DNA from 3 places in the Novosphingobium sp. BL-52-GroH genome. Region 3 is predicted to be linked to each of the others. Evidence: predicted binding sites of a transcription regulator. Region 3 holds the regulator's gene; each other region holds the start of a gene.
What was found. The regulator LexA, encoded in region 3, represses DNA repair genes until DNA is damaged. The targets are predictions, from matches to a motif close to GTTCCNCNCTTGTTCT.
Positions count from the first base shown of each region.

Region 1 (10,336 bases), 1.3 Mb from region 3:
CGGCGTTGTCAACACCATCGCGTGCAACAATTTTCACATCGGCCGATTGCTCCCTTGCGGCACGCCTTCGGCGGCCTCGGCAAACTGCCCGGTTGCCCCTTCGCCGGCCTTGTGGCAGGGGCCATCTTCATGTGCTGCAGCGCGGGATAGTCGCTCCGCGCGGCGACGGTAAGGACCGAATCTGACCATGAGCCCCAGCCCCGTTATCGACACCACCAATTCCCTCTACGGCAAGATCGTCACCGTGCTCGGCGGCGGCGGTTTCGTGGGGCGCCACTTGGCGCAGGAACTGCTCGCGCGCGGCGCCCGGCTGCGGATCGCCAGCCGGCATCCCAAGAAGGCCTACGCGATCAAGGCGCTGGGCAACCTCGGCCAGGTGCAGTTCGCAGGGGTCGACGTGACCAAGGGCGATTCGCTCGCCGCCGTGCTGGCCGGATCGGATGCGGTGGTGAACCTCGTGGGCGCCTTCGACGGCAATCTCGACGCGGTACAGGGTAAGGGCGCGGGCACGATCGCCGCGGCAGCCCTGGCCGCTGGCGCGGGCGCTTTCGTGCATGTTTCCGCAATCGGCGCGGATGCGGGCTCGGACGTCGACTACGCGCGCACCAAGGCCGAGGGCGAGGACGCCGTGCGCGCCGCCTTCCCGGGTGCGACGATCGTGCGCCCGTCGCTGATCTTCGGACCCGACGACAGGTTCGTCATGATGTTCGCCGAGTTGATCTCGCGCCTGCCTGCCCTGCCCGTCTTTGCGCCTCAGGCAAAGCTGCAGCCGGTCTTCGTCGACGACGTGGCCGAAGCGATCGCCAACGCCCTTGCCGCACCTGAGGCGCACGGCGGCCGCACTTACGAGCTTGCCGGTCCCGAAATCATCACCATGCTGGAGTTCAACCAGCGCATCGCCACCGCGCAGGCCCGTTCGCGCAGCTTCGCGGAACTGCCGGACGCCGTCTCCGCCCTGATCGCCAGCGCCACCGGCTGGCTGCCGGGCGCACCGATCAGCTCGGACCAATTCAAGCTGCTCAAGGCCGGCAGCGTCGCCAGCGGCACCGTGCCCGGCATCGCCGACCTCGGTGTCGCCGCGCGACCGCTCGGCCTGTTCCTCGACCGCTGGATGACGCGGTTCCGCAAGCATGGCCGCTTCGGCGCCAAGCACGCGGCCTAGTGGCAGACGGCTGAGTCCGCTCCTGCGCCAGAGGGCGCGGGGGACATCGCACAAGCCGTCCAAACGTGGTCCCCGCTTTCGCGGAACCGCGCGGACAGGCGGCGCATTTCTCCATGCGAGGGTGGCACCCCGCTGCCCGCGAGCAATGGAGCATCCCATGACCGGCCCTGCCACAGATCCCGAAACCTCCTGGGCGACCGCCTCGGGCACGATCCGCAAGGGCATGACCGTGCTGGGTCCCGACGGCGCGGTGCTCGGCACGGTGGAAGGCCTCGACGGCGAGGAACTGCTGCTGGCCGGGCACGGGCCTGGCGAGCCTGCCAGCTTCGTCGCCGTGACACAGATCGACGGCGTCAACGGTGATACGGTGCTGCTCTCCGAGCGCGGCGATGCCACGTTCGGTCTCGGCGCCCAGCCCTGAAGGGGTTCATCCGACGAGCGTTGCCCACCAAGCGTTTCTGGGCCGGGACGAACGCCGGAACGAAGTACCCTTGCCGCATGTTTCCCTGTCATACCCCCCAAGACATTGGAGAAACATGATGTTCGAGAAGCTTCGCATCCGTGAGCACATGGAAGTCGCCACCAGCACCGGCCAGCACGTCGGCACCGTCGACGACGTCAAGGACGACCAGATCAAGCTGACCCGCACCGACAGTTCGGATGGCGCGCACCACTACATCGCGATCGAGAATGTCGACAAGATCGACGACAACCGCGTCTATCTGAAGGAAGGCACTCCGATCCCGATGGGCGTCGGCGCCAACTAAGCCACCGAATAACACCAGGGCGGCGGCCTCCCCCTACGGGTCGCCAGCCTTGGGACGACCCCGGCCTCCCTTATGGGATGGTCGGGGTTTTTCGTGATTCGAGCCGGCGCGTCCCGGCCTGTGTTTTGCATCGTCGCTCCCCCAAGGAACGCGGGCGGGCGCTGACGGCAGCTTGCAAGGTCACACAGGTTTACACGGTTTACACAGTCCTGAAGAGCAAGGTGCGCCCCTCCCCGCCGGATGTGCCCCCTGCTGGTACGCGCCGGCGCCCCGCCGTTCTTTATGGAGGTTGCACATACGGCGGGGAGAGAACTGGGCTGAAGCATACGGCAAAGGTATCGCGGCCGTCCGGGTGTAGGAAAACGGATTTCGCTTTGGCAAGGCAGCGATTGGTGCGGACTGGGCCCCCCTTGTTTGCAATCGGGCATGGGACGCGAAAAGCGGGCCCCTCGCGGTCGCGAGGGCGACGGGGATCGAGGAGGAGAGTTCCCGCACCGTGCCGGTAGCGTCCGACGTTGCCCCCCCGAACGAAAACGGCCTCCCGGTTTCCCGGAAGGCCGCTCTCGGTGGAACTGCAAGACCTCAAGCCGTTACTGGCAGGCCAGGCACTCGTCGTAGTCCGTGGTGCTGGCGGCCAGTTCGAACTTGGCCAGTTCGCTGGTGTTGTCCGCTTCCACGCCGCCGACGAAACCGGCGCGCTGCACCGACTTGGAGCGCAGGTAGTAAAGCGACTTGATGCCCCGCTCCCATGCCTGGAAGTGCAGCATCATCAGGTCCCACTTGTCGACGTCGGCGGGGATGAACAGGTTCAGCGACTGCGCCTGGTCGATGTAGGGCGTGCGGTCGGCGGCGAATTCGAGCAGCCAGCGCTGGTCGATCTCGAAGCTGGTCTTGTAGACCGCCTTCTCGTCGGCCGAGAGGAAGTCCAGTTGCTGGACCGAGCCGCCATGCTCGAGGATCGAGTTCCACACGTTGGTGGAATCCTTCGATTTCGCCGCGAGCAGCTTCTGGAGGTAGGGGTTCTTGACCACGAAGCTGCCCGAAAGCGTCTTGTGGGTGTAGATGTTGGCCGGGATCGGCTCGATGCAGGCCGAAGTGCCGCCGCAGATGATCGAGATCGACGCGGTGGGCGCGATCGCCATCTTGCAGCTGAAACGCTCCATCACGCCCTGGTCGGCCGCGTCGGGGCAGGGTCCGCGCTCCTTGGCCAGCATCATCGAGGCCTCGTTGGCCTTCTGGTTGATGTACTGGAACATCTGCAGGTTGAGCGCCTTGGCCATCGCGCTCTCGAAGCCGATGCCGCGCTTCTGCAGGTAGGAGTGGAAGCCCATCACGCCCATGCCGACCGACCGCTCGCGCGAGGCCGAATACTTGGCGCGGGCCATCTCGTCGGGCGCGCGGTCGATGTAGTCCTGCAGGACGTTGTCGAGGAAGCGCAGCACGTCCTCGACGAAGCGCTTGTCGCCCTTCCACTCTTCCCAGGTCTCCAGGTTGAGCGAGGAGAGGCAGCACACCGCCGTGCGGTCGTTGCCGAGGTGGTCGCGGCCCGTGGGCAGGGTGATTTCCGAGCACAGGTTCGAGGTCGAGACCTTGAGGCCGAGGTCGCGGTGATGCTTGGGCATCATGCGGTTCACGGTGTCGGAGAAGACGATGTAGGGCTCGCCCGTGGCGAGGCGCACTTCGACCAGCTTCTGGAACAGCGAGCGCGCGTCGACCGTGTTGCGGACCGACCCGTCCTTGGGGCTGCGCAGCTGGAATTCGGTGCCGTCGCGGACCGCTTCCATGAACTCGTCGGTCAGCAGCACGCCGTGGTGCAGGTTGAGCGCCTTGCGGTTGAAGTCGCCGCTCGGCTTGCGGATCTCGAGGAACTCCTCGATCTCGGGGTGCGAGACGTCGAGGTAGCAGGCGGCCGAGCCACGGCGCAGCGAGCCTTGGCTGATCGCGAGGGTCAGCGAATCCATGACGCGCACGAAGGGGATGATGCCGCTGGTCTTGCCGTTGAGGCCGACCGGCTCGCCGATGCCGCGCACCGCGCCCCAGTAAGTGCCGATGCCGCCGCCGCGCGAGGCGAGCCAGACGTTCTCGTTCCAGGTGGCGACGATGCCTTCGAGGCTGTCGTCCACCGAGTTGAGGTAGCACGAGATCGGCAGGCCGCGCCCGGTGCCGCCGTTCGACAGCACCGGCGTCGCGGGCATGAACCACAGGCGCGAGATGTAGTCGTAGAGGCGCTGGGCGTGGTCCTGATCGTCGGCATAGGCATCGGCCACGCGGGCGAACAGGTCCTGGTACTTCTCGCCCGGGAGGAGGTAGCGGTCGTCGAGCGTTTCCTTGCCGAAATCGGTCAGCAAGGCGTCGCGCGAGACGTCGGTGACGATGCTGAAGCGGCGCGCGTTGATGGTCTTGGAATCACCGTCGACGAGCTTGGCCTGCTTCTTGGCCGGCGCCTCGACAGGCTCCGCGACCAGATCGGCGGTTACGGCATCGGTCTTGTCCATGGCGACTGCCGGGCCCTTGCCCGTCTCCTTTTGCTGCCGGGGGGCGGCTTCTCGGGGGGCGTAGAGGCCCTCCATCTCGACCTGAGCCGAGGTCATGTCCGAACCTGCATCTGCGTCAGATACCTGACCATCGCTTCCGTTCCTGAAATCCACTGCTGCCCCCGAGCTTAAAATCACGTCATCGAACCGCCACGAGGGCGGTTCACTGCTGCTTCGAACAGCGTGGCGGACTGGCGGCGAGTCGGACGGGCGTTGGACGGCCCGTCTACCACTTCCAGTACAAAAAGAGAACGGATATTCCCTGCCACACGTCCGCGCGCCCTTGCGAAAAGGCCCTGCCTCAAGCCTTCGGGACGCCGGTGCGGACTTTGCGGGCCCTGCACGACATCCCTAGGTATTGAGGCCCCTCAACCGGCGCGACACAACCTATAGTGCGCTTTCCATCAAAAGGTTCAAGAGGGGGCTGCCGATATAAGCGTCGACCACCGGGCCGGCGGGTCCGCCGCGAGCCTCCCGCGACGCGTGGGAAGTCCTCGCCCCGCCATCAATGCAATAGGCTAAATCGCGCCTCCGACGGGAAAATTTTTCCACATAAATTGCCGACGAGACGAATCCGGCTTGCGACGAGCCGAATCGGCCTGCGACCCGGCACGAAGCGCGCGTTACGCGCATCGTCGCCCGATCCTTCGCGGCCTGCGGATAGAGTCGCCTGCAGATAGGGACGTGCAACCCGATCGCGGCTGGACAATTATAGCGCTGGTTGCGGACGCGGGCGCGGCCGCGGAAGGGGAGTTCGTGCAAGTCATGTTCAATATCATCGGCGCCATCATCAGCGGCCTCGTCATCGGCGTGCTTGCGCGCTTCTTCTACCCGGGTGCGGTGGAGATGGGCTGGATCGCGACGATCCTGCTCGGCATCGGCGGCTCGCTGGTGGCCGGCCTCGTCACCAGCCGCGGCCGCGGCGACTTCAGCCGCGCGGGCTGCCTCGCCTCGGTGATCGGCGCGGTGGTGCTGATCTTCCTCGGCCGGCTTCTGCACATCGGGTTCTGACCATGCCGTCGTCCCGGGTCGAGCCCGGGGCGACGCCTAAGGCACCAGCACGGTATCCAGCGGCTCGGCGTCGATCGCCGGGTAGTCGAGGGTATAGTGCAGCCCGCGGCTCTCGTGCCGCTTGAGCGCGCTGGAGACGATCAGTTCGGCGCTCTGGAGCAGGTTGCGCAGCTCGATCAGGTCGGTCGAGACGCGGAAGTGGCGGTAGTATTCCTCGATCTCGCCATTGAGCATCTGGATGCGGTGCATCGCCCGCTCGAGCCGCTTGGTGGTGCGCACGATGCCGACGTAGTTCCACATGAAGCGCCGGATCTCGGTCCAGTTCTGCTTGATGACGACTTCCTCGTCCGAATCGGTCACCCGGCTCGCGTCCCAGGAACGGACCGCCGGGGGCGCCTCGAAGCCCTCCCAGTGCGCGAGGATGTCCGCGGCTGCCGCCTCGCCGAAGACGAAGCATTCGAGCAACGAATTGGAGGCCAGGCGATTGGCGCCGTGCAGCCCGCTCTCGGTGCATTCGCCGGCCGCATAGAGGCCGGGAAGGTCGGTGCGGCCGTCGAGGTCGATCAGCACGCCGCCGCAGGTATAGTGCTGCGCCGGCACCACGGGGATCGGCTCCCTGGTCATGTCGATGCCCAGGCCCAGCAGCTTCTCGTGGATGTTCGGGAAGTGCTCCTTCACGAACTCGGGCGGCTGGTGGCTGATGTCGAGGTGGACGTAGTCGAGGCCGAAGCGCTTGATCTCGGAATCGATCGCCCGGGCGACGATGTCGCGCGGCGCCAGTTCCAGCCGCTCCGGGTCGTAGAAGGCCATGAACCGCTTGCCCGTGCGCGGGTTGACGAGATGCCCGCCCTCGCCGCGCACGGCCTCGGTGATGAGGAAGTTTTTGACCTCCAGGTTGTAGAGGCAGGTCGGGTGGAACTGCATCATCTCCATGTTGGAGACCCGCGCCCCCGCCCGCCAGGCCATGGCGATGCCGTCGCCGGTGGCGCCGCGCGGGGCGGTGCTGAACTGGTAGACGCGCCCTGCCCCGCCGGTCGCCAGCACGGTGGCGCGGGCGGTGAAGGCCTCGACCTGTCCGGTCTCCTCGTCGAGCGCGTAGACGCCCCAGACCCGGCCAGAGCCCGAATAGCGCATTTCGTGCCGGCCGGTGATGAGGTCGATGCACGAGCGTCCGGGGAACAGGGTGATGTTGGGATGCGCCTCCGCCGCCGCCAGCAGGGCCTGCTGCACCGCCCAGCCGGTCGCGTCGGCGACGTGGACGATGCGGCGGTGCGAGTGGCCGCCCTCGCGGGTGAGGTGCAGCGCTTCTCCGTCGGTGTTGAACGGCACGCCCAGTTCGACCAGCCGGTCGATCGCCTCGGGAGCCCGCTCGATGACGTACTCCACCGTTTCGCGCCGGTTGAGGCCGGCACCGGCGATCATGGTGTCGCGGACGTGCTCCTCGAAGGTGTCGCCGGCATCGAGCACCGCGGCGATGCCGCCTTGCGCCCAGGCGGTCGAGCCGGTGGCGAGGCCGCCCTTGGCGAGCACCGCGACCTTGACCTTGTCGGCCAGGGCAAGGGCGGCGGTGAGACCGGCGGCGCCGGAACCGATCACGAGCGCGTCGAATGCGTGGGTGGAGCTAGGGGGCGTTTCCATGACGCCTCCTAGCCCCGCGCCTGCCAGGATCGCAACTGTTTGCAGAGCGCGGCGCGAGCCTTGTTGCGATGCCGCATGATCTTCGTTATCAAATCAAAATGATGACAAGACTCGTAATCTGTCTTGATTGCTCACTTGATATCAAAGAAAATTAGTCTAGTCAGCTGCCGTACCGCACCAAAGGGCTTATCACCGTGGCAATCTCGATCCCACTATGCTTTGCCAATAGGCACGAGCCCACTCGGTCCGAGGTGAAATGGGATGGAACCGGCTATGTCGGAACTTGTCATAATTGCGGCAAACCTATTCGGCGCAAGAAACGCGGCGTATGGAAACTTGAAGATGGCAAGACCAGTGCCGACTAGGTAACTTTACTTAGTTTCACGACAACACCGCATCGCACAACAAATATTCGCCGTTACCCCGCAGTGCGGAAATTTCTGCTCCGGGTTTGCTCGCTCATCATGAACGTATTTTAATTGCGATCTTCGATCGCGAGCGTGGCTTCGGGAATCCTTCGGAAAATCCTGCGAAACCCGATATCGCGACACCGGCCCGCTTCCCTTGCGCGAAGGCCCTTCGGCACTGGTCTTGAAAGTGGGACGACAGGCCGACGCCGTTTCGCCAGTGTAGTGTCATCACGCTAGAGAAGCTTTGCGACACCCCGGTGTCGCTGCCGCTCGGGCCGTAAGCGTCGGATCAGAAACGGCGGTTTGTGATCGGTGCGCAGGCTGGAATGACGAAGAGCGTTGCAATCGATCAGGATCGCTTCGGCCAGCGGGCGGCGGGCCGGATCAGCCGACCGCGCGCGCCTCGCTCGTCAGGGTGACGAAGACGTCTTCCAGGTCCGCCTCGCGCGTCGTCACGTCGACGATGGCGAAGCCCTGTGCCTGCATCGCAGAGAGGATTTCACCGGCATTGCTGCGGTCCTTGTCGTACGTGATCTCGAGCACGCGCTCCCCGGTCTTCACGCACTTCATGAAACCGGGATGGCTCGGCAGTTCGACGAGATCGCGATCGAGCGTCAGGACGATGATCTTCTCGCGCGCCATGCCGACCAGTTCGCGGGTCGGCTTGTTGGTGATGAGTTCGCCGTGGTTGATGATGGCGATCCGGTCGCACAGTTCCTCGGCTTCCTCGAGGTAGTGCGTGGTCAGCACGACCGTCGCGCCCTCGCGGTTGAGTTCGGTGACCAGTTCCCACAACTGGCGGCGCAGTTCGACGTCGACGCCGGCGGTCGGCTCGTCGAGGATGAGCACCGGCGGCTGGTGGACCAGCGCCTTGGCGATCAGCAGGCGCCGCTTCATGCCGCCCGACAAGGTCCGCGCATAAGCGTCGCGCTTGTCGGCGAGGTGGACCGCCCGCAGCAGTTCCTCGGAGCGGCGCAGGGTCTTGGCGATGCCGTAGAGACCCGCCTGGATCTCCAGCACCTCGAAGGGCGTGAAGAACGGGTCGAACACGATCTCCTGCGGCACGATGCCGATCGAGCGCTTGGCGTTGCGCGTGTCGCGATCGATGTCGAAGCCCCAGATCTCGGCGCTACCCGAGGTCTTCATGACCATCCCGGCAAGAATGTTGATGAGCGTCGACTTGCCCGCGCCGTTGGGGCCAAGAAGGCCGAAGATCCCGCCTTCCGGGACGTCGAACGAGACCCCCTTGAGCGCCAGCTTGCCCTCGCCCGTCCCGGCAGGCGCATAGCGCTTGACGAGGTCGCGGATGGCGATCGCCGGGGAGGAAGCCAGGGCCGGGGCTGGCGAGGAAACCGGGGCGGAGGCAGGCGTGGACGTGCTCATGGCGCTGCATTTGGGCCACCATCGCGCCGCCGTAAAGGGCCCACCGCATTACTGCCGACTCTTCGCACGCCCATTGCCCGCCGAGCCGGCCGGTCATGGCGATCGCGAAGCCCCCGTCTGCCGGCCTCGCCACCGCCCGTTGCGGCCGCCTCCATGTAGTTTCCGGATAGTTGAAAATCGGCGCCGGCGTCGCACGGCCCGCGACGCCAGATTCCGATAGGCTCGCCCCGAACGTTATGATACACATTGTATCACTTAATGCAGGCCGACATGGCCGCACCACCGGGAGAGCAACCATGGCCAGCGCCGCCCCTGTCATCGAGAAAGACTACTTCACCGACCATTCGGTCCTGCTCGCCCCCTACGACTACTTCGAGACCATCCGTGCCCACGGGCCCGTGCACCAGATGGCCGCGCGCGACGTGGTGGTCGTCACCGGCTTCGCCGAGGCGCTCGAAGTGCTGCTCAACACCCGCGACTTCTCCTCGTGGCTCAACCCGGACCCGCTGACGCCGCTGCCCTTCGCGGTCGAGGGCGACGACATCTCGGCCCTGCTGGCGGCCCATCCCGGTAGCGAAATCGAACTGATGGTCTCCTACGACGGCGACCGGCACGCCGCCGCCCGCTCGCTGCTCAACCCGCTGTTCACGCCCTCGCGCCTCAAGGCCAGCGAGGCGTTCATGCGCGCCTATGCCGAGGGGATCGTGGGCGAAGTCGTCGCAGCGGGCGGATGCGAGCTGGTGAACTCCGTGGCCACCCCGTTCGTCACGATGGTCATCGCCGACCTGCTCGGAGTGCCTGCGGACGACCGCGAGGCCTTCCGCCGGTTGATCGATTCCGCCCCGCCGCCGGGCAACATGGACGCGCCCGACAGCCCGAGCATCCACCCGCTGATGGTCATGGCCGGCTACTTCGTGCGCTACATCGCCGAGCGCCGCGCCCGGCCGCAGGACGACGTCATGACCGAGATGGCGCTCGCCAGGTATCCGGACGGCTCGACGCCCGACGCGATGGAAGTGGTGAAATCGGCGATGTTCCTGTTCGCCGCCGGGCAGGACACCAGTGCCAAGCTGATCGGCAATGCCGTGCGCCGCCTGTGCGAGGACCAGGCGATGCAGCAGGCGCTGCGCGAGGACCGCAAGCTGGTCGGCCCGTTCCTGGAAGAAGTGCTGCGCATCGAGGGATCGACCAAGGCGACCTTCCGCATCGCCGCGCGCGCCACCAGGATCGGCGACAGGGCGATCCCTGCCGGCCAGCGCGTGGTCGTCTCGCTCTCCGCCGCCAACCGCGACCCGAGACGCTGGGAAGACCCGGCCGAGTTCCGCCTCGGCAGGCCGCGGATCAGGGAGCACGTGGCGTTCGGACGCGGCGCGCATACTTGCGCCGGGGCGCCGCTGGCGCGGGCGGAAGTGGCGGTGATCCTCGACCGGT
Region 1 covers NZ_CP171152.1:1,619,469-1,629,804, forward strand. Annotated here, with positions in the region: gene ACFFDA_RS20360 (complex I NDUFA9 subunit family protein) at 188-1,162, shown strand; gene ACFFDA_RS20365 (DUF2171 domain-containing protein) at 1,320-1,583, shown strand; gene ACFFDA_RS20370 (DUF2171 domain-containing protein) at 1,702-1,929, shown strand; gene ACFFDA_RS20375 (ribonucleoside-diphosphate reductase subunit alpha) at 2,520-4,520, opposite strand; gene ACFFDA_RS20380 (GlsB/YeaQ/YmgE family stress response membrane protein) at 5,229-5,474, shown strand; gene nadB (L-aspartate oxidase) at 5,511-7,112, opposite strand; gene ACFFDA_RS20390 (ABC transporter ATP-binding protein) at 7,907-8,905, opposite strand; gene ACFFDA_RS20395 (cytochrome P450) at 9,202-10,336, shown strand, end outside.
Region 1: ACFFDA_RS20375 (ribonucleoside-diphosphate reductase subunit alpha) is a predicted target of LexA. The motif match lies at 4,701-4,716, and genes of this name have one in related genera.

Region 2 (10,336 bases), on a different replicon from region 3:
TCCAACCGGCTCGTGCGCGTGGCATAGTCGGGGAGCGCTTCAAAACGCTGGAAGAGCGCAGCGGCGACCGGCAGCGATCCCTCACTCGACGTGCAGCCCAAAAGCTCCCCAAGGCCACTCAGGAATGCCGTTTCGCGAACTGATCGGTCTATCCGCCGCAGGCGGAACTCGGCTGGGTTTTGCAGCAATTTGTCGACGACCACGTCGTCGATCGCCGTCTGGTAGATGCCGTCGATGTAGATGGCGACGGTGTCCCGCCTCGCCAGCATATAGGCGAGCGCCAGCACGGGCATCACACCAGCTTTGAGCCCGTAGGGTGGCTGCGCCCAGTGGTTGAAGACCACGTCGAGACCATCCACCCCCATCTTGTCGATGAGATCCCAAGCTGGTTGCAGGGATTTACCTTCGGCGCTGTCGTCGGGTTCACCGAAGGCGAAAGTCTCGTTGCCAGTGCTGCGATGCAGGCCGAACGGCTTGAGGACTGTCAGATAGAGGCCAAGCTCGGCGGGGTAACCCGTGATCCCGAGATCGGATTCTGCAAAACGGCTGACCATGGCGTGGGCAAGATCCCTTAGTGCCGCCATGGCGTTGGACGAGGGTTTGTCGCGCTGGAGCAACTCGCTCTTGAGAATCGGTGCGGACGGATAACCGGCGTCGGCCAGCGCGCTCGCGACAACCGCAAGCGGCTCGCGCCATCCCTTCGTGGGGGCGGGGGCGAGAAACCACCTCGCCGTTTCGAGCGCCCCTTCGAGGGTGCGGTGGAGTTCGTCGATGCACAGGGACTGGCGCGCGGCAATTTCCCGGCGCGCGATCCTGTCCCCCTCGAGCTGGGGATGGTCCCGGATCACGCGTTCGACAGCGAGTAATTCCGCAGCCGAAGAACGCAGCGCGAAACTGTCCGCCGCCGCTCCTACCGCTATCACGCAGCCATTGCGCTTGAGGAGTTTCGCTGCCGCCTTGGCAAGAGCGTCGAGGTCGGACGGCTGGAGCGCCCCGTCGCTGAGGGTCAGAGCGAGCAACCCGCTTCCGCGCTTACTTCGGGCGAGCAGGGCGGCGGCGAGAGTTTCGGCGGTTTCATCGGCACCGACGATCTGCAGTGCGACCTCGAAGGTCCGGAGTGCCCCGGACATAAAATAATGCCGCTTTGCGGTCGCGAACCCGAAGCCTGCGCGCTGGGGAATATGTTCGAGTTGCCGGTTGTCTATGGGCGTGGTTGCACGGTTAACTGCGTCTTCCAGATCGAAGTCGCTCCCGGCGAAAAGAGCGTATCCGCCCAGTCGGGGCTGGCGGATGAGCACCGCCCAGTCGAGGAGATCTTTGATCGCCGCGGCCCGTTCGGGCTCCGGGACCATCGGGTGCGCGGCGGCGAGGAAATCGTTCGCAAGTGCCAGGCCCGAACCATTACGGAAGAATTCGATGACCGCGGCGGACTTGGTGAGGGCAACATGGAGCGGTCCCCCTTTCGCTCCGGCCCGCTCTATCGCCTCGAAGGCAAGGCTGAAGCGGCTGCCATCGGGTCCGCTCGCGAGCGCCATACCGAAGTTGGCGGAGAGATAATCCCACAGCATGGACGGGTCATAGGTTCCTGCTCCCACCTTGGTGGCCGTGAGGAACTGCTGGAATCCGGCGGGTTCTGCGGAACTGAGGAAGCCAAAGACGCTTCGCTCATTCTGCGCGAAGCGCGCACGCGAAACCGGCCCCAGAAGCAGTGCTGTGACGGGATTGAGCGGCCAAGTGTCGGCGAGGGCGCGGGCAAGGCTTTCCGTTTCCGTTGGCCGGCGCTTTGCCACGGCCTCAGATACGAGCCGCGCATTCTCGAACGCGATAGCGGGCGGCGTGCTGGCAATGGCTCGCCCGAGGAGTGCGACCGTTTCGTCCGCGCCGCTGAGGAACGCGATATCCTGGTATCGGCCCTGGACCTTGGCCCATTCCTGCCGGGCATCGCGCGCTGCGCGAGCGGCATATTGCTCGAAGGACTGGTGAAGGATACCGATGACGACAAGCCTGCCGTCGCTGCGTGATGCCCGCTCCGCGAGATCCTGAAGCAGATGCACGTCACCGCCCTCGAGCGCCTCGTGCTCGAGCATTTTGCCGAGTTCGTCGAGGATCAGGAGTATTCCGCTCGCGCGCTTTTTCTGTGCTGACAGGAGGGATTCTATCAGGTTGTCGTCGCTCTCGCCACAGCGCAGCTTTGTCTGGCCGTCCCATCCCAGGCTTTGCGCTGCCGCCTCAGTGATGGCTTCGCGGAGCCGAACCCGCCCGCCGGTCACGGCGACGACTTTCCAGTCGCCTCCGCGCTTGGGGAATGCTTTTGCATAGAGCTCGCTGAGCTCTTCACCGGCAATTTCGCGGGCGATCTTCCGGTTGGCATGAGGCCCTGCGACCAGATTGGCCAGAAAAAGCGCCGCGCTCGACTTGCCACCGCCATAGGGGCCGGTCCAGGTGAAGGCGCCCTGCTGGCTCTCCATCTGGCTTTCGGCGAGCAAGGTCAGCGCCTTGGCAACCGTCGCCTGCAGGACATAACCGACGAGCGGCGGCGTGCCGTTGAGATCGGCATCCAGCCTGGCCGACCGCGCGAAACGCCGGTCGATCGCGACCTGTGTAGCAAGTGCCTTCATGCTGCGGCTTTCCAAGCCGTTCCCGAGCGGTAGGCGGCGGGGACCAGTCTTCTCGCGTCGATGTCCCTGATCTTCTGGATCTGTCGCAGGCCGGCGGTATCGACCCATTGCCAGGCACCATCGGTCACGTCATCAATTCGCATAAGGCGGGTAACCACGCTGTCTTCGTCGAGCTTGAAGACGCGCCCCGGTGATCCTGGCGCATAGCAGATTTGTTCGGCAGTTAGGGTCGTTGCACCGCCACTGCGTTCCCAGAAGGCACCAAGGGCATAGGCGAAAATGGCGTCGTGCAGCGTTGGTTTTGGCCCCCGGACGAATTCATACCAGCCACCTAGCCGCGCTTCGCGGATGAGGGAGAGCTCGGCGAGTAGCGGTTCGGCAGCGTCTTCGCTGAATGTCTCGCCTTTGCGCACATAGCTGCGCAAAAAGACTTCGATGTCGCGTTTCAGCGTACCGCGCGTGGCGCGCCAACCGTTGGCGGTGACGGAGGCAATCAGTTCCTCAAGGAGGTTGGCCGGATCGAAGTCAATCGCGTTTAGGATATTGAAGGCATAAAACGCCGTCGTGGCCTTAGTCTGGATGCTCGCGATATGCCAATGGACGAGCCAGATAGATGCGGCCTGTTCAAGAAAGGGGTCTAGGCCGTCATCGGCTAGAATGGCGTGGCCGAGCATGGTGGGCCGGATTATCCGGTCCGCCTCGTCGAACAGGCCTGAGGCATTGGCCCAATAACGCATCGAATTGGCCATGTTGCGGCCGACGCCGAAGCGCGCTATGGCCTCTTGTTCCTGGAATGTTCTTATAGGAGCTTCAGTACCAACGGCGTCATACGCTTTTTTCAGCCACAGCAGTCGGAGCGGGAACGTTTCATGTCCCGTGAACTGCACCTTCGAATCAATTTTCAAATCATCCCGCGCCATGGAAATGTGCTACTGGCGAATGTCACCAGTAGCAAGTCCGCATCGGTGGACGGCCTCTACAATCTGTTCGGCAGCAGTTCGAATTTCCTGTTCACCTGTGTAGCGATTGCAGAAAAGTCGAATGACAGATCGAGCCTTTTTCTCTGAAAAGCCAATGGCTTCAAGCACATGAGATGTCCGAATTTGGCCTGATGTACAGGCCGACCCGGTCGAGATTGCCACTGTTCTAGCGAGTAGTGCGCTCAAAATGTCCCCATCGGCGTCAGAAATGGCGATTGCAGCGCCGCCGGCGATGCGTTCGGCGTCGCCGCTAACGATCGAGAAGCGAAGCTGGGCTCGGCGCATTTCGTCGAGAAGCAGACCAAGCAGACCGTTCCCATGCTCTGCGTCCATGGCAAGGCTCGCCTCGGCCAAGCGAGCCGCCGCCCCGAACCCCGCGATCAGGGGCACGGGCTCTGTGCCGGAACGCAAGCCGCCTTGCTGATGACCGCCGAACAATTGCGCGTCAGGTCTGATGGCGGCCGCGGACACGTAGAGCGCGCCGATGCCCATGGGACCGTAGCATTTGTGCGCTGACAAACTGAGATAGTCGATGTCGAGATCGATTACGTTGACCGGGATCTTGCCCACCGCCTGGGCGGCATCGCAGTGGACGAGGCCGCCGGCCTCGTGAACGATGTCCGCTGCCTGGGCTACGGGCTGGATTGTCCCGAGTTCGTTATTCACAAGCATTATCGACCCGAGGGCGATGTCGTTGCCCGCAAGCGCGCGCAGGGCGGCAAGATCGATGACGCCGTTTGGCGTCACGGGCACGATCGTAGCGACAAATCCCTCGGCTTCGAGCTGGCGCACGGGTTCAATCACCGCCTTGTGCTCGATGGCCGAAAGTAGAATGCGCCGCCTATGCGGCGCTTCGCGTGCGATGGCGCGTGCGGCGCCGAGCAAAGCGAGATTATTCGCCTCTGTCGCGCCCGAGGTGAAGATGATCTCGTCCGGTGCGGCGCCGATCAGTGCGGCCACCGCCGCACGGCCATCAGCCACGATCCGCGCGGCTCGTTCTCCCGCGGCATTGGGCGAACCGGCATTACCCGGCTTAGACCACGCGGATACCATGGCGGTCTGGGCCTCTGGGGCAAGCGGCAGGGTCGAGAAGCCGTCGAGGTAGATAGGATCGCTCATAGACTGCCGCTCTTAATGGATTTCGGCAAATGTACCTCCCAAAACATTCGCCCCAGCATAGTACATCCAAGGCACCAAGCTACGAGGTGGGGGCCCCAAATATAACGGGCAAAGATATACGCTAAAAGACCTCTGTTTCGAGTTCGGCGGCCAGGCTGATGAGGGCCTTATCTGCCCCAGCATGGGGCACATCACATACCCATCTTCAAATCCAGCTTGATTCCTTCGATCGGCATGCCCGTTAGGACCGCAATCTGTTCACGCGAAAAGGTCAGTACCTCGGCCACGGTCTTTAAATCGAATGCGCGCGCCGCATCCGGGGTATGCACCACCTCTTCGGCCAGCGCCTCGCCAGCATCCCCGTCTTCAAGCAGATCGTCGATATTGTAATTGGCGATCGGCGGGAAATCGGCCGCAAGGCCGTGGCCCGCCTGGCTGGGAACAGTGTCGTCGGCCTTGTCGAGCGGCACCCACATCCCATAGTCATCCTCGACCTTGTGACCGTTCTTGATGCGTACCTTATGGCTCGTGTCGAACCGCTGCGTCACTTCCGTCGCGTCAAACAGGTGTACCGCGATAAACCGGGGGTGTTCACGGCTGTCGATGGCGCTGACCAGAACTAGGTCGCTGTCGCTCAACGTTTTCCAGCGCTTGCCGCCCTCTTGGGGGACGAAGGCGATGGCACGATCTTTAGTTGTCCGCACGCAGGCGATTTTCGTCACCTTGTCCTTGGTCAGCTCATAGGTGTTCGACAGCCCGCGACCGGGCCTGCGCTTGTAGGTGTAGCCCTTCTCCGTGACGGCCTTCAGGGCGGCGTCGATCAGCATGTCTCGAGTTACGGCTTCCAGCGAATGATTTGTCATGGCTTTCGGGTCCTAATCCCACGAAGAACAATTCCGTCAGGATGGCGAACGGATATATAACATTTGACCGCATGGCAATTGGTTTTGCATTCTCTGCCAGAAACAATTGGATTCCTTGGATCTAGTACGCGAATGGTCTCTGTGAGAATTATCTATGCATTGGCGTTCCTCAAGGAAGATAGGGATTCTCCCTTCGTTCGGGTCAGCAGCCTGTGACGAAACTTTGCAGATAGGCATACCCATCATGGTTAGGTTTTGGCCACCCGGTCAGGGCGCCCCATTTTCGCTAATTCGGCGGCCGCGAGCCGTTTACGCTGCAACGAATGCATAAAGGCCCAATGGCAATGGAATTCTGCCGGGTCTTCGGGCCGAACCGCCGTCAAGGCTGATGATTTCTACCGGTCGCCGTCCAACATGCTGGTCTCGGTGGTGGCTGGCCTATTAGACGAGGGCATCACGCCTGCGGCAAGACCGGAACACCTTTCGATTTAGCTCTGAGAAGGGAGATGCCGGGGGCCTCTCCGGGAGCATATATCGGCATGGCGCGCTACCTATACCATATGCGCCAGGCGCAAAAGCTATGGCGCATATGGTGGATCAGGCAACCCTATTGAGCCACCCCTCTAGTGCCAAGAATTTGCGCCTAGCGGCCCCGTCTGGACTGCCAGAAATTTTTCCGTCATCATAAGGGTATGATTGCATACCTTGCTCTCTTGGTACTCGCTGCCACTGCGCCGGTAGGTGGGCGAGACGCGCAAATGAAGTGTGCCTCCGTTTTAGAAGATCAGGCCGCTAAATTGCGTGCTCATAGCCATATGCTTCTAGCAGATGCGGAGTATGCCGAGTCGCATAATAATGAAATGTCACCCGACATGATGCAGCGATATATTAGTTGGTATCGAGATAGGGTGGCTGAAGGCGCGAAATACCCAGATTTAACTTCGGCAATTTTATCCGCTTCCGAGCGGCATCAAAGACAACGATCAATTATCGATTTTCTTGATTACGAGAAAAGAGAGCGCGAAGTTTTCGATTTAGAAGTGAGGGCAGCGCTTATCGAAGCCTGCCCTTGGAAGACTGCTGATATAAAGGCGAAAAGTTGGCCGGAAGGGCTTTAGAAAACGTCATTTGCCCAATAGCAGTTTTTCGCGACACGGGCGCGATCGGATCGCATCCCAAAATCGTTGCCGATTCATAGGATACAGCCAGCGGTTTCCTGGCGGATCGGTCGCGCGCACATAAACTGTCCGCGAGCGTGATCGAAGCGCAATGTACGTGTTGTGTTTTTGCTATGTTCCCTTCGTGTTCATTTTTGCGGTATGAGCGACCAATGTCCACCACTCTTGCCATACCCCCGTCCACGCCGATTCCCCTCAGCGACCTCCCTCGGCCCGTGCAACTTAAGGTTGTCGGCGCGGCCGGCGCGGGCTTTCCCAGCCCCGCCCAGGACTGGGAGGAATCCGCGATTAACCTCGTTGACTTGCTGCGCCTCGATCGCGCCGCCAGCTTCGTGTTCCGTGTCAGCGGACAATCCATGCTCGATGCGGGCCTGTTCGATTCCGACGTGTTGGTGGTCGATCGTGATGCGAAGCCGGTGAACGGCCGCATCGTCATCGCCGTCGTCGATGGCGGCTTCGTCGTCCGCCAGCTCTGCGTCCGCAATGGCGTGCCAACGCTCGAGGCGCGCAACAGTCGCATGCACTATGACCCTGTCGTCGCGGATGAGAGCGTCGAGGTGTGGGGCGTGGTCCGCGCCAGCGTCCGCAACCTTCAGGCCTGATCCGTCATGAGCTGGGCCATTGTCGATATCGAGAACTTCTACTGCTCGGCCGAGCGGGTCTTCGATCCCACGCTGCGCAATGTGCCGCTGATAGTATTATCGAATGGCGACGGATGCGCCATCGCGAGATCGGCAGAAGCCAAGGCGCTTCATATTTCGATGGGGGCACCCATGTTCAAGATTCGCGACATCGTGAAGCGGCATGGCGTGCAATATCGATCGAGTTCGTACGAGCTTTACTCGGATATGAATCGGCGCTTCAATATGGTGCTCTCCGAGTTCAGCGATACCGTCGAGATATATTCAATCGACGAATCGTTCTTCCATCTACCAGTTTTACCTTGTGGCCTTGGTGATGTCGAGCAGGCGCAGCGCATTCGCGCGACTATCAAACTACATGTTGGGCTGCCGACTCGGATTGGGCTTGGTCCGACACGGACCCTAAGCAAGGTCGCCAACGCTTTGGCGAAGGCGTCCGAGAAAGTCTGGAACGGCGTCATCGACCTGCACGACGAGGGGCTGCGCCGGCGCATGTTCGCCAAATGGCCAATCGAGGAGGTGTGGGGTATCGGCAAGGCTATGGCAAAACGGCTGCACCCGCTCGGCATCCGCACGACGGCCGATCTTGCAGCGATGCACCCTGACATCGCTCGTGACGTCGGGACTGTCGTGCTCGAGCGCTTAGTGCGCGAGTTGAACGGCGTCGAATGCAGTGACTTCCAACCTGAGCCGGAAGCACTGAAGTCTACGGCGGTGACGCGCACGTTCGGAGATCCGGTCCACGATCGCGAGGTACTGCGTGAAGCGATGGTGCGAAGGGCTGTACGCGCGGCCGAGAAAATCCGCGCTCAAAAACTTCAGGCTTGCCGGTTGTTCGCATTCGCGCACGGAAGCCGGTTCAAGCCTAATGCACCGTCGGCCTCCAAGGTGGCACGGCTTTCGCCCTCCACCAACGATCCGCGCGTTATTGCTGGAACCGCAGCGCGCATGGCCGAAGCGATGTTCGAGCAGGGCGCGGTCTACACCAAATGCGGCGTAATGCTGGAAGGTCTTGAAGCGGAATCAGGAGCGCAGCACGATCTCTTTGCTGCGCCTGATCCCCGTTCGCCTGCCTTGCTAGCCGCGCTTGACGGCATCAACGACAGGTTCGGGCGTAATACGCTGCGCCTCGCCTCCGAAGGTATGGGCGCCAAATCGTACGATACCAAACGGACCTTCAAAAGCCCGTCATGGACCACGCGCATCGACCAAGTGCCCGTCGCGCGCTAAAGCCAAGCCAAGGAATCGGCCATGTGTAACCGTGCACGCCTGAAGAACGAGCCGGAGACTCTATTTGGCTCGGCTGCGAAACTATTCAGCGCTCGGCCGCGCGACAACCGGTTCGATCCGCAGGAGTTGCGGCCCAAGGGGCGCTGCTACGTAATTCGCGAGGACGCAGGCCAGCGTGCCTGGGACGTGATGACGTGGGATGTGCTGGGCGGTAAGGCACCTTGGCCGATGACCAACGTGCGCAAGCTGGCGCTGCCACAGTGGCGCGTGCTTGCCGAGAAGCCCGGCAACCGGTGCATTGTCCCACTCACCGAGTTTTGTGAGTTCACGCCAGACAAGCACGACCTTGCCGATGGCAAGCCACCGCTGAAGGGCGAGATGTGGTTCTCAGTGACCAATCAACCCGTGTTCGCTGTGGCGGGCCTTTGGCAAACCACCGAAAAGGGAAACGGGTTCGCCATGGTGACATGCGATGCCAACGACCTGGTGGCGCCGATCCATCCCAAAGCGATGATCACGATCCTCGATCCCAAGGATGTCGATACCTGGTTGCGCGGCTCCTACGACGATATTGCTGCCCTTCAGCGACCCTACGAGGCCCGCAGTATGAGCGTGCGCGGGCCTGTTTTTCCGACGCGCAATCGGTAGGCTTGAAACGAGTGATCCTAGGAACGACCGGACTTTAGGTTCAAGTGGTTTGCCAAAGCGTTTGGCTCATTGAGGCGCCAGCCAGATCAGAACCATCGTCAGTGATGCGCAAAAAAGCGAAAGCCAAATCGCTATCTGACTGTAGATGTGCAGGGCGACGCCCACCCATGAATACTTTCTCCGTAGGATTGCACCGCTGCCAAACGCGATGAAGAAAGCGACGACAATGGGGGCAGCGATCGAGGGAGAACGATGTAAAGAAGCTTCCGCGAGCGGAAGAAGCCCTAGCGCCGAGACAATCAGCCACGAGAATCCGAGCGCGCAGTAGCCAATCGGATCATCGCTGTATCTACCTATCCCGGCAGACCGATTTCTTGGGTTTGTTGCCATGATGTTCTCGTTATGCTATCCTCCGCTTGGAGGAAGGTCCAATGAGTTTCGATCTGAATATCTATACCGCGACATTGAACAATCCAAACGGTCCAATCTTCGTACCGGAGATGACTGATTGGACGCCATCGTCCGATGATGATTCTGCGACTGCGTTGGAATTTTACGGGCCGCCAAGTCCTGCCGTGAAGATTGCCCTTCTCCTCAACGCAGTCATGCTTCTCGCATTTCTCGGATGGCTGCTGTCGATCATTTTCTAAGCTTGGGATCGCGGAAGTAGTCCTTATCCAATGCTTGATCAACTTCACGCTGCAGATCGGACCCGGCAATCACACTTTGAGTTCGTCCAGCTCTCTTGGCTGCAGATGTTGCTTCAATTTGTGACCTGCCGGCGCTGATCTGATCGGCTACCGCCGATCCATCACTTTGGCTCCCCAGGTTAACAGTGGGTTTGAGACCTGAAGGGTGATAACTGGCGGTAACATCTGCAGCATCCTGAATAGTCGGTGCGGTGAGGTTTTGCGCAAGTTCAGGCTCTTTCAAATACGGAGCGATTTCCTCGTAAATTGCCTCCCTGCGCTGCTCGAAGAACTTTGCAATGAGTGAATCCCGCGCTTGCCGCTGCGTAGCGTTCAGCACGACCTCGTTCAACCCTGGAGCATTCAGGGA
Region 2 covers NZ_CP171151.1:58,014-68,349, forward strand. Annotated here, with positions in the region: gene ACFFDA_RS10305 (hypothetical protein) at 1-2,618, opposite strand, end outside; gene ACFFDA_RS10310 (DUF4007 family protein) at 2,615-3,538, opposite strand; gene ACFFDA_RS10315 (cysteine desulfurase family protein) at 3,548-4,717, opposite strand; gene ACFFDA_RS10320 (hypothetical protein) at 4,909-5,580, opposite strand; fluoride riboswitch at 5,912-5,985, shown strand; gene ACFFDA_RS10325 (hypothetical protein) at 6,339-6,698, shown strand; gene ACFFDA_RS10330 (LexA family protein) at 6,911-7,360, shown strand; gene ACFFDA_RS10335 (Y-family DNA polymerase) at 7,367-8,629, shown strand; gene ACFFDA_RS10340 (SOS response-associated peptidase family protein) at 8,651-9,277, shown strand; gene ACFFDA_RS10345 (hypothetical protein) at 9,344-9,667, opposite strand; gene ACFFDA_RS10350 (hypothetical protein) at 9,709-9,927, shown strand; gene ACFFDA_RS10355 (conjugal transfer protein TraG N-terminal domain-containing protein) at 9,917-10,336, opposite strand, start outside.
Region 2: ACFFDA_RS10330 (LexA family protein) is a predicted target of LexA. The motif match lies at 6,874-6,889, and genes of this name have one in related genera.

Region 3 (10,336 bases):
CGAAGGTCATGCGCAGGAAGTTGCCGGTGTAGCTCAGCGAGTTGTCGGGATAGACGAACGGCTGGCCGACCGAATACTTGTAGGCCATCGCTGCGATCGTGGGCATCTTCGCGATCAGGCGGTGCGAGCTGATCTTGCGATGCTCGGGGTCCGCGATGTCGGTCGAATCGTGGTAGAACGCCGAAAGCGCGCCGACCACGCCGCACATGATCGCCATCGGGTGGGCGTCACGGCGGAAGCCGCGATAGAACGTCGCCAGCTGCTCGTGCAGCATGGTATGGCGCGTGATGGTGTTCTCGAACGTGGTAAGCTCGTCCTTGCTCGGCAGTTCGCCGTTGAGCAGCAGGTAGCTCGTTTCCATGAACGAGGACTTCTCGGCCAGCTGGCCGATCGGGTAGCCGCGATGCAGCAGAACGCCTTCGTCGCCGTCGATGTAGGTCAGCGCCGACTCGCAGCTCGCGGTCGAAGTGAAGCCCGGGTCGAACGTGAACTTGCCGGTCTGGGCATAGAGCTTGCGGATGTCGACGACATCCGGGCCGACGCTGCCCTTAAGGATCGGGTACTCGAAGTCCGCGCCACCAGCGCTCAGTTTAGCCTGATCACCCACCAGTTATATCTCCTTTTGACGGTTACTCGACTGGAACGTCCGCCTGCGCACCGATACGTGCGAGGCTCTCTTCCCGTCCGAGCAAAACCAGTACGTCGAAAATCCCCGGCGAGGTCGTCTGACCTGTCAGGGCCGCTCGCAGCGGTTGTGCGAGCTTGCCGAGTCCCAGTCCCAGTTCCTCGGCCATTGCCTTCAGGTTTCCTTCCAGTTCCTCCAGCGTCCAGTCGATCGGACCGGACAGGCGCTCATGAACCGCGGCCAGGCGGCCACGCGCCTCGTCGGTCAGGAGGCCGAGCGCCTTTTCGCTCATGGCGAGGGGACGCTTGGCAAACAGGAAGGCAGAGCCTTCTGCAAGTTCGTTGAGGTCCTTTGCTCGGACCTTGAGAACGGGCATCGCGCGCGACAGCAGGTCGAGGCCGGCATCGGCAGCCCCGTCCCCGTTTGTCGGCAGGCGCGGCGCGACCAGTTCGGCGAGCCGGAGGTCGTCGGCCTCGCGCAGGTAGTGCCCGTTGAGATTGTGTACTTTCGCGAGGTCGAAGCGCGAGGGCGACTTGCCCACGTCGACCATGTCGAACCATTCGACTGCCTGCTCGCGCGATATGATCTCGTCGTCACCGTGGCCCCAGCCCAGGCGAAGCAGGTAGTTGAACAGCGCTTCGGGCAGGATGCCCAGTTCGTCGCGGTAGGAATCGACGCCCAGCGCGCCGTGGCGCTTGGACAGCTTGGCGCCGTCGGCGCCGTGGATCAGCGGGACGTGGCCATAGACCGGCACGTCCCAGCCCATTCCCTTGATGATGACGAGTTGGCGGAAGGCGTTGTTGAGATGGTCGTCGCCGCGCAGGACGTGGGTCACGCCCATGTCGTGGTCGTCCACCACCACCGCCAGCATGTAGACCGGGGTGCCGTCGCTTCGCAGGATGACGAAGTCGTCGATCTCGACGTTCTGCACGGTGACCGAGCCCTGGACGAGGTCCTCGATCGTCGTCTCGCCTTCGCGCGGTGCCTTCATGCGCACGACCCAGGGCTTGTCAGCCGGCCAGGTCGAGGGATCGGCATCGCGCCATTCGCTGTCGATGCGGAACGGGCGACGCTCTTCCTGCGCCTTCTGGCGACGCTCGGCGAGTTCCTCGGGCGTCAGATAGCAGCGATAGGCATGCCCGCTCTCCAGCAACTGCGCCGCGACTTCGGCATGGCGTGCCGAACGGGCGAACTGGAACACTGGCGCTTCGTCGCCCTGCAGGCCGAGCCATGTCAGGCCGTCGAAGATCGCCTCGATCGCGGGTTCCGTCGAACGCGCGCGATCGGTGTCCTCGACCCGCAGCAGGTACTTGCCGCCGTGGTGGCGGGCGAAGAGCCAGTTGAAAAGGGCCGTGCGGGCGCCGCCGATATGCAGGAAACCCGTGGGCGAGGGGGCAAAGCGCGTGACGACGGCCTTGGCGCCCGTCGTTCCGCCCGTTGCACTACCGCTTGCCATCGATACCACCTTATTGTCCTATGCGCGCCATGGGGAGCCCGGCCGCAACTCTTGAAAATCAGCCCCCGGAAGGCCGCGGAGCCGCTGCATTGCAGCATCGGCCATGGAACAGCGGAGGCGACTTGTCGAGGCCTTTGGCGGCCATCGAGCGATTTCTTTCGCAGGCCGGATTCGATCGCGGACCGTGGCTCACGGTGGCCTTCGCGGGCGGCATCGTGACGTGGTTTGCGCTTCCTTCGCCGCCCTTCTGGGTCGGCTTCTGCGGCCTGTGTGTGGTGTTCGCGACGACGGGGATGGCGCCATGGCCCGGGCGCGAGGCCTATCCGCGCCTGCGCAAGGCCGCATTGGTCCTGCCGCTGCTTGCGATGGCGGGATGCCTGACGATTTGGACACGCTCGGAAATTGTGGGGGAAGTGCCTTTGGAGCGCCCGTTCGCGGGTTCGTTCACGGCAAGGGTACTGGACATCCAGCCACAGCCCGCGCTCGGGCGTGACCGGCTGATACTGGCGATGCGCGAGCCGGACGGCGGCCGGTCGATCAAGATACGCCTCAACGTAACCCGTACGGATGCCGCCGCGCCGGTCGGCATCGGCGACATCGTGCGCTTCAGGGGCCGGCTGATGCCGCCGGCGCCGCCGATGCTGCCCGGCGCCTACAATTTCGCGCGGACGGCCTGGTTCTCGGGAATTGCCGGCAGCGGTTCGGCTCTCGGCGAGGTGCAGGTCGTGCGGCAGGGAGAGCCGGGCGGTGGCAGGCTGTCGGGATTGCGCCGGGCGTTGTCCGACCACATCCGCGAGCGAATCGGTGAGGAGCGGGCCGGCATAGCCAGCGCGCTCGTCACCGGCGACAGGGGCGGCATCACCGAAGCCGACGACGAGGCGATGCGCGACTCCGGGCTTGCGCACCTGCTTTCGGTTAGCGGGCTGCACGTCAGCGCCGTAGTCGGCGCCATCTACGTCCTGGTCGTGCGCGTCCTGGCGCTGTTCCCCTGGCTCGCCCTGCGCGTCCGCCTGCCGATGGTGGCCGCAGCGGTCGGGGCGCTGGCCGGCGTGGCCTATACCCTGATTTCCGGTTCGGAAGTTCCGACAGTACGATCGTGCATCGGCGCGCTGCTGGTTCTCGTGGCGCTGGCGCTGGGTCGCGAACCCCTGTCGTTGCGGATGCTGGCCGTCGCGGCGTTCTGCGTCATGCTGCTCTGGCCCGAGGCTGTTACCGGGCCGAGCTTCCAGATGAGCTTCGGCGCGGTGCTGGCGCTGGTCGCGCTCACCACGGCCGGCCCCGTGCGTGCCTTCGTCGCCCCGCGGGACGAATTGCTGGCGGCGCGGGCGCTGCGCCACCTGGCGATGTTGCTTCTGACCGGCATCGTCATCGACCTCGTGCTCATGCCGATCGGGCTTTTCCACTTCCACCGCGCGGGCATCTACGGCGCCCTGGCGAACGTCCTCGCCATTCCGCTGACGACGTTCGTGGTCATGCCCCTGCTTGCCGGTGCCCTGGTCCTCGACGTGCTGGGAGCAGGCTGGCCGCTATGGTGGCTGGCGCAGAGCGCGATCGACCTGTTGACCGGCCTGGCTCACTGGTTTGCATCGCGGCCGGGCGCCGTGGCGATCCTGCCGGCCGGGGCGAACGGTGCCTTCCTGGTGTTCGTGGCCGGAGGCTTGTGGATCGGCTTGTGGAGCGGGCGGGTCCGCTGGATCGGCCTTCCGCCTGCGCTGCTTGGCGCGGGACTGCTCGCCGTCGCTTCGCCGCCCGATATCCTGGTCTCCGGAGACGGGCGCCACGTCGGCCTGGTCGAGGCCGGTGGCCAGCGGCTGTTCGTCCTGCGTGACGGCGGTGAAGGCTATGCGCGCGACAACTTGCGCGAACTGGCCGGCATGGAAGGCGATCCCGTACCGCTCAATCGCTGGCCCGGAGCGCACTGCAACCGCGATTTCTGCGCGCTCCCACTGAAGCGCGAAGGCGGCACCTGGCGCCTGCTGGTATCGCGCGGGCGGGACGCGGTGCCCGAGCGCGCTCTCGCGGCGGCCTGCGATCGCAGCGACATCGTGATTTCCGATCGCTGGCTTCCGGGCAGTTGCCGCCCCCGCTGGTTCAAGGCGGACCGGGGCCTGCTGAACCGAACCGGCGGACTTGCCGTGCACTTGTCCGAGCGGCGGTTGGCCACCGTCGCGGATGGCGAGGGCGAACACGGTTGGTGGCGCCCCTCGGAACCGGGGCCAGCGACCATTCCCGACCCGCCTCGATGATCGGTCGGAAATCGTCAGGGAGCTTGCACTGAGGTTCGCACGGGGCTCGTGCCGCGACACCTCGTTTCAGTGATAGCGCCGCAGCAGTCCTGCAAGCTTGCCCTGGACTTCGACTTCGTCGGGGCCGTAGATCTGCGGTTCGTAGGCGGCGTTGGCGGGATCGAGGCGGACCATGCCGTTTTCCCGGCGCAAGTACTTGAGCGTCGCTTCTTCGCCGCGGATCAGGGCAACGACGATTTCCCCGTCGCGGGCGGTGTTGGTGCGCTTCACCAGTGCGAAATCGCCATCGAGAATACCTGCCTCGACCATGGAGTCCCCGGACACTTCGAGGGCGTAATGCTCCCCGGAGCCGAGCAATGCCGCAGGGACCGACAGCGATGACTGCCCTTCGAGCGCTTCGATCGGAACGCCGGCGGCAATTCGGCCATGCAGCGGAATCTCGATGACGTCGTTGGCTGCTTCGGGCGCGCGCTGGGGCGTGCGGCCGGGCGTGTCGTCGTTGCTGTTGGCCGGCGCGGGGCGCGGGGCCCTGGTGCCGGTGTCGTCAGGCTGGCGCAAGACTTCGAGGGCGCGGGCACGATTGGGCAGGCGACGAATGAAACCGCGTTCCTCGAGCGCCGAAATCAGGCGATGCACGCCCGATTTCGATTTCAGGTCCAGCGCTTCCTTCATCTCCTCGAAGCTGGGGGAGATGCCGCTTTCCTCAAGCCGGGCCTGGATGAAACGGAGCAATTCGTGCTGCTTGCGCGTCAACATTGTCGCTGCCTTCTCGTTGCGACCGGGCGAAGGTCCCTTCGGCCGGGAATGTTCCTATCGCGAACATTGCGAGAACAATTAAGCAACGAATTTAACTGCGTCAAGCAATGCCTCAGGCGATACCGCCATTCCGGAGCAGGAATATGCGCACTTCGTCACCGGGCTCTGCGGCAGGTGCGCGGGCGGGTCGATCGATCAGTACGTTGCTGGCGGCTAGCGAGGCGAGGGCGCCGCTGTCCTGTATCGCGTGCGGCACCACGGTTTCGCCGTCCCACCATCCACGCAGGAATTCCCGGCGTGGCCCGTTGGCGCGGACCGGAGTGCCGAGGCGGGTGGTGATCCGCATCGGCAGTGCCTCGCCAGCCCCCAGCATCCGGCGCAGCAGCGGGAGGAGGAAGTGATAGGCGGTCACGAAGCTCGACACGGGATTGCCCGGAAGTCCCAGGATGATCTGCCTATGCCCATCGCGTTGGCGGGTCGCGACGAGGATCGGCTTGCCCGGCTTGATGGCGACGCGCCAGAAATCGAGACTGGCGCCCCACCCCTCGAGCGCAGGGCGCACGAGGTCGTGGTCGCCGACCGAGGCACCGCCGCTGGTGACGATGACGTCCGCTGTCGACGCCGCATCGAAGGCTGCGGTGAGTGCCGCGATCGTGTCCGCCACGGGCCCGATGCGGTTCGCTTCCACCGTCAGCGAGCGGGCGAGCGCGAGCAGCATGGCACCGTTGCTCGCGGGGATCTGGTGGGGGCCGCACAGCTCCGGATCGGAGGCGAGTTCGTCGCCGCTGTCGATCACGGCGATCCGCGGCATGCGGTGGACGGGAAGGTGCTTGTGCCCGGCGGACATCGCGAGCGCCGCCTGGGCCGGGCCGATGCGGGTGCCGGCGGGCAGGACTTCGGCGCCTTCGGCAAAATCCATGCCGCAGGGGCGGATGTGCTTGTGCGCGGGTTCGGGCGGCTCGCCGGTCATGACGAGGTCGCGGTCGCGCCGGTCGAGGTCTTCCTGCAGGATCACCGCCTCGGCCCCGCGCGGGAGGATCGCGCCGGTCGAGATTCGCACCGCCTCGCCGCTCGCGACGATGCCGGGATAGGGATGGCCGGCAGCGCTTTCGCCGACGATGCGCCAAGGACCGGCAAGGTCTCCGGCAGTGACCGCATAGCCGTCCATCGCCGACAGCGCCGCTGCGGGCTGGGTGCGGCGCGCCTGCAACGGCTCGGCGAGATAGCGGCCGAGAGCCCCCTCGACGTCGACGTGTTCGATCGAAAGGGGGGCCGTGAGCGCAAGCAGCCGGGCCTGCGCCTCTTCCAGCGGGAGCGGGGCGGAACTCATGCGCCCCAGCCCTCCGCCTGCCAGTGACCGGACTTGCCGCCGCGCTTCTCGACAAGGCGAATCGCGCCGATCACCATGCCCTTGTCGAGCGCCTTGGCCATGTCGTAGATTGTCAGGAGTGCGATGGAAGTGGCTGTCATTGCTTCCATTTCCACGCCCGTCCTGCCTGTCAGCGAGGCTGTCGCAGTGGCCCGGATCGCATCGGCCTCGAACGCGAAGTCCAGGTTGACGGCGTCGATCATCAGCGGGTGGCACATCGGGATGAGGTCGGAGGTCCGCTTCGCGGCCATGATCCCGGCGATGCGCGCGGTGCCCAGCACGTCGCCCTTGGGCGCGTCGCCGGCCCGGATCGCGGCGAGGGCCTGCGCCGACATCTCGATCCGCCCCGAGGCGACCGCGATACGCTGCGTTTCCGCCTTTGCTCCCACGTCGACCATGCGCGCGGTGCCATCCGAATCGATATGGGTGAGGGATTTGCTCATGTTACGCGATCGATCCCGAACAGGTTTACACGGTTTACACTGTCCAGGACCGTAAGACGAAGGGCGGTCCGACATGCCATCTTGCGGACGGGACGAGGGCGGGCAGGGGACTTCATGCCGCTTCGATGACACATCCTGACGCGGTAGGACAGAGGGCGCGCGACCGGGGTTACGGGGTGGTTCAGGCGCCCGTCAGGAGCGCGCGCGTGGCGGCTTCGACGTCGGGCTGGCGCATCAGGCTTTCGCCGACGAGGAAAGTCCGCGCACTGGAGGCCAGGCGCTGGAGGTCGGCGTATGTGTTGATGCCGCTCTCGCTCACCAGCAGGGTGCCTTCAGGCGCGAGCGGGGCAAGGCGCTCGGTCGTCCCGATGTCGGTGACGAAGCGCTTCAGGTCTCGGTTGTTCACACCGATAAGCCTCGATTTCAAGCGACTTGCCCGCTCCATCTCAAGTTCGTTGTGAACTTCGACGAGGCAGTCCATGCCGCGTTCCAGCGCGGCAGCCTCGATTTCGGCCATGAGCGTGTCGTCGAGCGCGGCGACGATGATGAGGATCGCGTCCGCGCCGATCGCCCGGGTCTCGGCGACCTGCCAGGGGTCGACCATGAAGTCCTTGCGGATGACCGGCAGCGTGCAGGCGGCACGAGCGTCCATCAGGAAGTCCTCGTGGCCCTGGAAGTAAGGCGCGTCGGTGAGCACCGAGAGGCATGTGGCGCCGCCCTTTTCGTAGGCGACCGCGTGTTCCGCGGGGCGGAAGTCGGGGCGGATCAGGCCTTTCGACGGGCTCGCCTTCTTGATCTCGGCGATCAGTGCGAAGCCGGTTGCCGCCTTGGCGCGCAAGGCTGCCTCGAAGCCGCGCGGGGCGGTCGATTGGGTGGCGATGGCGTCGAGGTCGGCGATCGTGGCGAGCCCCTTGCGGGCGGCGACTTCCTCGCGCTTGGTGTCGCAGATCTCGGTGAGCTTGTCGGTCATGCTTGTCGTCTTTCAGGCGCGCGTCGCCGCGATCCAGCAGTCGAGCAGGGCCTTGGCGAGGCCCTTGTCGATGGTTTCGGCGGCTTCCTCGACGCCTTCGGTCCAGCTTTCCACTTCGCCCGCGACGAGCAGGGCACCCGCCGCGTTGAGCAGGACGGCGTCGCGGTAGGCCCCGGGTTCGCCCATCAGCAGGCGGCGCAGGGCCTCGGCGTTGTAGGCTGGGTCGCCGCCGCGGATCGCCGCGACCGGGGCGATGGCGAGGCCCGCGTCCTGCGGACTGACGCGGCGCATCGACAGCTCGGCGCCGCGCACGTCGGCCACTTCGTTGCCGCCGGCAAGGCTCAGCTCGTCGAGGCCTTCGTCGCCCGAGATCACCATCGAGTGCTCGGTGCCCAGGCGCAGCAGCGCCTCGGCGTAGATCGGCACGTAGGCGGGGCGGGCGATGCCGACCAACTGGCGCGAGACTTGCGCGGGATTGGCGAGCGGGCCCATCAGGTTGAAGATCGTGCGCCGGCCGAGCGCCTTTCGCAGCGGCATGAGCCGCCCCATCGTCGGGTGGTGGCGCGCGGCGAACAGGAAGCCGATGCCGATCTCGGACAGCGTCGATTCGGCGGTTTCCACCGCACGGTCGAGGTCGAGGCCAAGCGCTTCGAGAGTGTCGGCGGCGCCCGCCTTGGAGCTGGCGGCGCGGTTGCCGTGCTTGGCGACGGGGACGCCGGCGGCCGCGACCACCAGCGACACCGCGGTCGAGACGTTGAGGGTGTGGAAGCCGTCGCCGCCGGTGCCGCATACGTCGATGGCGTTGGCGGGGGCATTCACCGGAATCATCCGGGCACGCATCGCGCGGGCGGCGCCGGCGATCTCGCTGGCGGTCTCGCCCCGGTCGGACAGGGCGACGAGGAAGGCGGCGATCTGTTCTTCGGGCACCTCGCCGTCGAGGATCGCGGCGAAGGCGGCCTCGGCTTCGTCTTCGGCGATCGGGTGCAGCGGATCGGGAAGCGTCATGCGGCCTTCGTCTCGTCGGCGACGGGGGCGATCACCCGGTCGGGCAGTCGCGCGTCGATGCCGGCGAGGCGCAGGAAGTTCGCGAGCATGGCGTGGCCGTGTTGGGTGGCGATGCTCTCCGGGTGGAACTGGACGCCGTGGATCGGCAGTTCGACATGGCGGAAGCCCATGACGTGGCCGTCGTCCGAGCGGGCGTTGACCACCAGCGTCTCGGGGATGTTCTCGACGATCAGCGAATGGTAGCGCGCCGCCTTCATCGGCGAGGGCACGTTCTCGAACAGGCCGGTGCCGTCGTGCTCGATGGTGGAGGTCTTGCCGTGCATCAGCCCGCCGCGCACGACCTTGCCGCCGAAGTACTGGCCGATCGACTGGTGCCCCAGGCACACGCCGAGCAGAGGGATGCCCGCCTTGGCCGCCGCGCCGACGAGGCCGAGGCTGATGCCCGCCTCGTTGGGGGTGCAGGGGCCGGGCGACACGAGGAAGCCTTGCGGGGCCATCTCCATCGCGAGGCCCACGCTCAGCGCGTCGTTGCGCACGACTTGGACTTCGGCGCCCAGTTCCATGACGTAATGGACCAGGTTCCAGGTGAAGCTGTCGTAGTTGTCGATGACCAGGATCATTTCTTCGCCTTTGCGCTTTTTTCGACGACGATCAAGGGGCCGAGCGGGGGGCCGCCATCGACGCGGCCATGTTCGGGGTCCCACAGCGAGGAGACGCTGCCGTCGAGGAAGAGGGCGTTCGGGCATTTCAGCCCGTCGCGAAAATAGCGGGCGAGCCTGCCGAACGAGACAGGCTCGTCGGAAATGACGAAGTGGGCGCGTCCCTGCGCATCGACGCCGACGCCGTTGCGGACCTTGAGCGACTTGCCGGCCTCGTCCGCGGCGGCGTCGATCTTCGGGTGCAGCTTGCCGGCGATGACCAGCATCGGCCCGGACTGGGTGCCGAAATCGGGGCGGTCGGTGACGCCTTTCTCGAAGTCCTGCGCGGTGCGGACATGCCAGTTGCCGGCCGCGTCGCCGTAGAACACGCCGTTGGGCAGGAGGTGGAAATTGCCCCAGCCTTCCCGGGTGTTGAGTGCGTCGCGCTTCTCGCCTTCCTCGACGTAGTAGCCGATCGGGTAGCCGGCGGCGTCGAACATGCCCCCGTTGATGGCGAAGGCGACCTCGTGGCTCTTGCCCGGGCGACCCACCGCGAGCTGCGACAGGCTGCGATAGGGCGCGCCATCCCTGGGGCCGAGGACGGCGTGGATGGTGTGGCGGCCGGGGACGGCGGTGCAGTGGGTGAAGCTGGCGCCTTCGAACGTCGCGCCCTGGCATGGCGGCGGGGGCGGTACGTCGGGCTTCGGCTCCGCGTCAGAGGAGCAGGCGGCGAGGAGGAGTGCCGCGGCGAGAGCGCTGCTTCGGATCGCATGCGCCTTTCGGTGCATCAGACGCCCCTTTACGACATCCCCGCCTTCGCGGGACTGT
Region 3 covers NZ_CP171152.1:359,158-369,493, reverse strand. Annotated here, with positions in the region: gene ACFFDA_RS14340 (citrate synthase) at 1-607, opposite strand, end outside; gene gltX (glutamate--tRNA ligase) at 630-2,081, opposite strand; gene ACFFDA_RS14330 (ComEC/Rec2 family competence protein) at 2,204-4,327, shown strand; gene lexA (transcriptional repressor LexA) at 4,394-5,083, opposite strand; gene ACFFDA_RS14320 (molybdopterin molybdotransferase MoeA) at 5,196-6,413, opposite strand; gene moaC (cyclic pyranopterin monophosphate synthase MoaC) at 6,410-6,895, opposite strand; gene trpC (indole-3-glycerol phosphate synthase TrpC) at 7,077-7,865, opposite strand; gene trpD (anthranilate phosphoribosyltransferase) at 7,878-8,870, opposite strand; gene ACFFDA_RS14300 (anthranilate synthase component II) at 8,867-9,490, opposite strand; gene ACFFDA_RS14295 (phosphodiester glycosidase family protein) at 9,487-10,296, opposite strand.